DNA from 2 places in the Desulfitispora alkaliphila genome. Region 1 is predicted to be linked to the other one. Evidence: a T-box and tRNA genes for the amino acid it is inferred to sense, from the RefSeq annotation. Region 1 holds a T-box; the other holds one or more tRNA genes.
The links. A T-box is a leader RNA that pairs with one kind of tRNA and senses whether it is charged. The one in region 1 lies ahead of tyrS (tyrosine--tRNA ligase), so its partner is inferred to be a tRNA-Tyr.
Positions count from the first base shown of each region.

Region 2: it encodes a tRNA-Tyr, which carries the amino acid that the T-box ahead of tyrS (tyrosine--tRNA ligase) is inferred to sense. The anticodon was not compared.

Region 1 is NZ_JBNPXS010000058.1:8,281-11,693, forward strand. Features, by position in the region: gene nhaC (Na+/H+ antiporter NhaC) at 1-19, shown strand, start outside; gene nagB (glucosamine-6-phosphate deaminase) at 114-839, shown strand; gene rbr (rubrerythrin) at 1,011-1,601, shown strand; T-box leader at 1,664-1,895, shown strand; gene tyrS (tyrosine--tRNA ligase) at 1,953-3,176, shown strand.
Region 2 is NZ_JBNPXS010000053.1:10,868-14,280, forward strand. Features, by position in the region: gene GGQ84_RS14065 (ABC1 kinase family protein) at 1-711, opposite strand, end outside; gene GGQ84_RS14070 (DegV family protein) at 742-1,599, opposite strand; tRNA gene GGQ84_RS14075 (tRNA-Gln) at 1,724-1,798, opposite strand; tRNA gene GGQ84_RS14080 (tRNA-Tyr) at 1,818-1,902, opposite strand; tRNA gene GGQ84_RS14085 (tRNA-Thr) at 1,911-1,986, opposite strand; tRNA gene GGQ84_RS14090 (tRNA-Asp) at 1,996-2,071, opposite strand; tRNA gene GGQ84_RS14095 (tRNA-Glu) at 2,073-2,148, opposite strand; tRNA gene GGQ84_RS14100 (tRNA-Pro) at 2,151-2,227, opposite strand; gene GGQ84_RS14105 (cell division FtsA domain-containing protein) at 2,304-3,413, opposite strand, start outside.

The DNA of each region.
Region 1 (3,413 bases):
CTTAAACACTAAAGAGTAGACTATAGTTTAGGAAAAAAACAATTGTATTTCGCATGTAGGGGTATAATTATGGTATACTAATAAGATACTGATGCAGATGAGGTGAGAAGAAAATGCAATTAGAGATAGTGAAAGATTACGATGCTCTGAGTAAAAAAGCGGCATATATATTGGCAAGTCAAATTATCTTGAAACCTAAAAGCGTCTTGGGATTAGCAACTGGATCTACTCCTATTGGGACTTATAATGAACTTATTCATATGTACAAAAATGGGATAATAAATTTTTCAGGAATCACGACTTTTAATCTTGATGAGTATTATGGGTTAAATGTTAATGATAAACAAAGCTATCATTATTTTATGGAACAGCATCTTTTTAATAATATAGATATAAAAAAGGAAAATATCCATATACCTAATGGAAAGGCAAACAATATGGATGTAGAATGTCAGCAGTATGAAAATAGTATTAAAGAAGCAGGTGGGATTGATCTTCAATTATTAGGGATTGGACAGAATGGCCATATAGGCTTTAATGAACCAAATGAAAAGTTCGAGGCATTAACCCATCTAGTAAATCTTGATACAGATACAATAGAAGCAAACGCAAGGTTTTTTGACTCAATAGATAAGGTGCCAACTCAAGCCATCAGCATGGGTATAAAAACCATAATGCAGTCAAACAAAATATTGCTTCTAGCAAGTGGCGAGAACAAAGCTGAAGCTGTGTATAAAATGATTAAAGGCAACATTACACCTGAGCTGCCAGCATCGGTGCTACAGTTACATTCAGATGTTGTAGTAATTGTAGACGAAGCAGCAGCAACTCTGTTATAAGTAAACTTTGCCACAGGGTAAGTTTTTAAGGTGTTCTAAAGCAAAGCATATGGACAATGGAATAACAAATAGGATAACTCATAATCCCCGAAAGGGGATTATTTCTTTTTTATTTGGAAAAACTAATAGCTATAATAATGTACAACTATAAGGGTAAAAGGAGAGATACAAATGAACTTAAAAGGAAGTAAGACATATGAAAATCTGATGAGGGGATTTGCTGGGGAGAGTCAAGCAAGAAATCGCTATAATATTGCCTCCTCTGCTGCCAAGAAGGAAGGATTTCATGTGGTTGGAGCTGTATTTGATTATACAGCAGACCAGGAGAGGGCTCATGGCAAAGTATTCTATCAAAAGCTTAGGGATTTTGCAGGTGATAATATTAGCATTTCTGGAGCCTATCCCGTTGATTTGTATGATGACACTGTTAAAGCTCTGAGAGCAGCCCAGCATAATGAGCTAGAAGAATGGGATGAGGTATATAAGAGTTTTGGTAAGACAGCACGGGAAGAGGGCTTTGAAGAAATTGCGCAAGTTTTTGAGGGTATAGCAACTATTGAAAAAACTCATGCAGATAGATTTGGGAGACTAGCTGATGAAATAGAAAATGGGTCCATATTCAGGAGAGGAGAGGAAATTGCCTGGATGTGTACTGTATGTGGCAATATACATGTAGGTAAAGAAGCACCAGGGAACTGTAAGGTATGTCACCATCCACAAGGGTTTTTCATGCCTTTTTCTGAATCCTTCTCACAAGATTAAGCTGCCCATGGCACTTTACTTTTTGAGCTTAATCAATTACAATGTAAATTAAAACATATTAACACAAAGCCATGAAGGGAAGAAGTAGGTCAGTTTTTCGTCTTTCAGAGAGCAGCCGGTTGGTGCGAGGCTGTAGACAGGCTGATACGAATACATCCCGGAGCTGCTACCTGAATTATTAGTAGGGTTTGATGGGTACGCCCGATATAGCGTATTAGTGCTTTTGCACTTACTGAGGGAAGTTCTGTGAAGAGCTTCCAAGGTAGAGGTGGTACCGCAATTATTGCCCTCTGTTCCAAATTGGAGCAGGGGCATTTTTTATTATTAAAATTTGTCAAAGGAGTTGTGATTATGAATATTTATGATGAACTGGTAGCTCGTGGCTTAATTGCACAGGTTACTGACGAAGAAGAAATTAAAGATCTTATCAATAGTGGTAATGCCACATTTTATATTGGGTTTGACCCCACTGCTGATTCTTTGCATGTTGGTCATTTCATGGCATTATGCCTGATGAAGCGTTTACAGATGGCAGGAAACAAACCAGTTGCCCTTCTTGGAGGTGGCACAGGCTTTATCGGTGACCCATCGGGTCGTACTGACGTACGTTCTATGATGACCCCTGAAACAATCCAGCATAACTGTGACTGCTTCAAAAAACAAATGGAAAAATTTATTGAATTCGGTGATGATAAAGCAATTATGGTCAACAATGCAGACTGGCTTTTAGACTTGAATTACATTGACATGCTTCGTGAAGTGGGCCCCCATTTCTCAGTAAATAATATGTTGCGGGCAGAATGCTACAAAAATAGAATGGAAAAAGGGCTCTCTTTCTTAGAGTTTAACTATATGATTATGCAGTCCTACGATTTTTACTACCTATATCAGAATTACGGCTGTAATATGCAGCTTGGTGGAGATGACCAGTGGTCCAATATGTTGGGTGGTACGGAATTGATTCGTCGCAAGCTGAGCCAAAATGCCTACGCTATGACAATTACATTGCTGATGAATTCTGAAGGCAATAAGATGGGAAAGACTGCAAAAGGCGCTGTGTGGCTTGATCCAAACAAAACATCACCTTTTGAGTTTTTCCAGTATTGGCGTAATGTTGGTGACGCTGATGTTCTCAAGTGTATACGCATGCTTACCTTCTTACCACTTGAGCAGATTGATGAAATGGATAAATGGGAAGGTAGTCAACTGAACGAAGCCAAGGAAATTTTGGCCCATGAACTGACTAAATTAATTCACGGTGAGGAAGAAGCCCAAAAGGCAAAAAAAGCATCTCACGCTCTCTTTTCTGGCGGCTCAGACGACTCTAACATGCCAACTACTGAAATTACAGCCGAACAGATGAAGGATGGGTCTATCGGTATTTTAGATTTAATGATGGCATGCGGTCTAACAGCTTCTAAGAGTGAAGCAAGGCGTCTGGTACAGCAGGGTGGAGTACTGATTAATGATGCTAAAGTTGAAACAATTGATTTTAATATTACTTCAGAACAATTAAAAGACGGGGTTAAAATACGTAAAGGAAAGAAAACTTACCATAAGGCTTTGATCAAATAAAGGATAGAAATGATTGCTCCCTCAGACTGCGGTTTGAGGGAGATTATATTACAGTCAACTGAATATTGATTGAAGAGAGGAGATATGTTGTGATAGCAAGTGAAGAAAAAATTGAAATTATAAAAATTGAAGATAAAGACTTAAAAGACCTCGATGTCGGCTCATCGCATCCTGGGGCTGAAGTAGGTCCCAAGGGTTGGGCTGTTCGCCCATTAAAGCGGTACGTGAGCTGGGTTC
Region 2 (3,413 bases), on a different contig from region 1:
CACTTTGTTGGTTGTATATTCCCAAATTACATTAGGAATAATTACTGTGGAATCGTCTTTAAAGTTCTCAGTAAAGCGGTCCATATTTCTAGCTTCTAATAAATAATCTACTTCGGCTCGTAAACTATAAGAAAGTTGGTCTACTACTTCAAGTAAATTATAATTTTTTGCCCATTCTGCTTTTTTATCTATAAGTTGAACAATATCCCAGAGAATTTCCAAGTCTGATTCCATTTTCTCTTTCATTCCAGGGCGCTGAACCTTTATAGCGACCTGATAACCATTCTCTAACATTCCCCAATGAACTTGCCCAATTGAGGCTGATGCAATAGGCTTCCACTTGAAATCTAAAAATATATTTTCAACTTTATCTCCAAGCTCACTTTCTAATACACTTCGCACTTGTTCCTGGGGAAGAACAGGAACATCGTCCTGTAGCTTTTCCAGTTCTTCTATGTATTCTTGAGGCAACAGATCCATCCGGGTACTCATAATTTGACCGAATTTAACAAAAGTAGGCCCCAGGTCTTGCAAGACGTTTTTAATTCTAACAGGCATTTTTTTTTCGCTGTCCTTAGATACAGTTCGTTGCTTATTGGGAAACAAATCGGACAAGCCAAATGTATCTAGGGTATAGCCGAAGCCATGTTTTACTAAGATATTTCCGATTTCCTTATACCTGCTTAAATTTCTGTATCGTTTTTGCAACATATTAAAACCACCTTAATGTGCTAGTTATGTTTAAAGTGGGGGCAATTTTCCGAAAGAAATTCCAATAGATCCAGGCCCCACGTGAGCGCCAATAACCGGCCCCACATCTTGAAGATTAATTTCTAGCTCAGGGTACAGATCATTTAATTCATTTCTCAATTCTTTAGCTTCTTCCAGGGTATCTACTTGCGGTATGGTTACCCACAAGCCTTTTGTACCATTTTCTTCAATAAATTTAGTAAATACACTTTTTAATCTAAAAAGAGCTTTTTGTTTAGTACGTACTTTTTCAAATACATCAATTTTACCTTCATGAATATGTAGAATAGGCTTAATCTGAAGAATAGTGCCCAAAAGTGCTTGAGCGCCACCTATTCGGCCACCCCTTTTTAGGTATTCCAATGTATCTACTAAAAAAAGAACTGTAGCATTATCTCTCATTAGCTCTAACATTTTAATGATTTCTGCTCTAGAATAACCTGCTTTAGCTGCTTTGGCAGCGTGAATTGTCATTGCTTGTAATCCTGATATAGTAGATTTAGAATCAAACATAGATATTTTAGCTTCTGGCAGGAGGGTTGCCGTACTTTTAGCATTGTTAAAGGCACCACTTAATTCAGAAGATAAATGAATAGATATTATTTCATCACCCTCTTCGTGGATCTCTTTATATACCTTAAGAAAGTCACCTGCTGGAGGTTGACTTGTGGTAACTGCCTCAGTTGAGTTTCGCAGTTTATCGAAAAACTCGCTGTTGCTGTAGGTTGTTCCCTCTCTAAAATTATCATTTTCTAAAATAACGGCTAAGGGTACTACTTGTATATTAAAATCGTTAATTTGCTTTGAAGTTAGATAGGCTGTGCTGTCTGTTACTATTCTGATACCCATAGGGTTTTACCTCCCACTATCTATTAGTATTAATTATATTTCGTGAAATTTACTATAAATTCCTGCTGTGACATTAAAAGAAAAATACTCTCTACTTAGCAGAGAGTATTGTAATTACATTAATTGGCTGGGGCGGCAGGATTCGAACCTACGCATGCGGGAGTCAAAGTCCCGTGCCTTACCGCTTGGCGACGCCCCACTGTTTTGTATATGTATTATGGTGGAGAGGGAAGGATTCGAACCTTCGAAGGCTGAGCCGGCAGATTTACAGTCTGCTCCCTTTGGCCACTCGGGAACCTCTCCTAAATAAATGGAGCCGACGATGGGACTCGAACCCGCAACCTGCTGATTACAAGTCAGCTGCTCTGCCAATTGAGCTACGTCGGCTTATTAATATGGCGGAGCTGACGGGAATCGAACCCGCGATCTCCGGCGTGACAGGCCGGCATGTTAACCGCTACACTACAGCTCCTTGGTGACCCGTACGGGATTCGAACCCGTGTTACCGCCGTGAAAGGGCGGTGTCTTAGACCCCTTGACCAACGGGCCGCTGGTCGGGGCGGAGGGATTTGAACCCCCGGCCCCCTGGTCCCAAACCAGGTGCGCTACCAAACTGCGCTACGCCCCGACTTCGAACGACAAGTTCAATTATAACTAAATAATCTATTTACGTCAATATGTTTTTTACAAAAAGTTATGTTTTTTTATTGCCAATTTAATTCAATTTTGTCGCCCTGTTGTAGTCTAGTAGTAAACTGAGCTGGTTCTCCATTTACTTTCATATTAAGTTTTGTTTGCGCACCCATAGGTGGGTTTGCATAATTAAGATGACTTAATACATCTGCCATAATCATATTAGTATTTTTACCGACAATTGAAATTTTATCCCCAATTTCTATAACTTCATTTGTATTTGATTCTTTACCGTTTTTGTAAATTTTCGACTTATAAGGCAATGGAACTTCTTTTCCGTTTACTATGATATAAAAATCATTCCAAACACTTGCTCCTACAAATTCTAAAAGTTCACTAACAGTGTTGACTAACTTTTTTCTTTCCAAAATCACATGATCACCATTTACTAAAATAGTATTTAAAGGGCAGTGCTGTTCATTAACTTTAACAACTTCACTCAAAATATTAATATCTCTTTTAGTACCATTTAAGTGCAATGTACAACTATCCATAGGAAATTGCTGTAATCTATAGCCTTTGTATTGCAAGAGGTTACCTAAATTTTCTAAAAATATTATTTTAACTATACTGTTATCCTCTAATGTTAACATAAAATTGTTGATTTTATCACCGTTGATTGTTATTTCTGGTTTAAGAGAAACTTTTTCTCCATTAAGTATAATTGTGGGCCATTGGTTTTTATCTAATAAATCGATTACTTGAGCTTGCCTGTCTATTCCATTACGCCCTTCCACAATATCGATTTTGCTGTATTCATCAATAGTAGTTTTAGTGTTGGCTTCTTTACCGTTAACAAAAATTTTTCCTGGAGTACCTACTGTCCCTTTTAGTATTGTTAATTTTCCGTTTACTGTAACTGTTAAGGAGCGTCCTGGTTTCCCATGAATTTTCATGGGTGAAATACCTGCTCCAATCAGTGCATCTAAAACAGTTGCTTCTCCATTACTAAAAAAACCAGCCAACTTTCCATTGACTTCAACATTTATCAACCCAGAACGTTTATTTGAACTTAGAAATATTCCAATCGGAGTCATTAGTTCAGGACCATTAAATTTATTAGGTATACTCTTTATATTATTTATAATATCTTTTCCTTTAACAACGACTCTCTCTAAAGG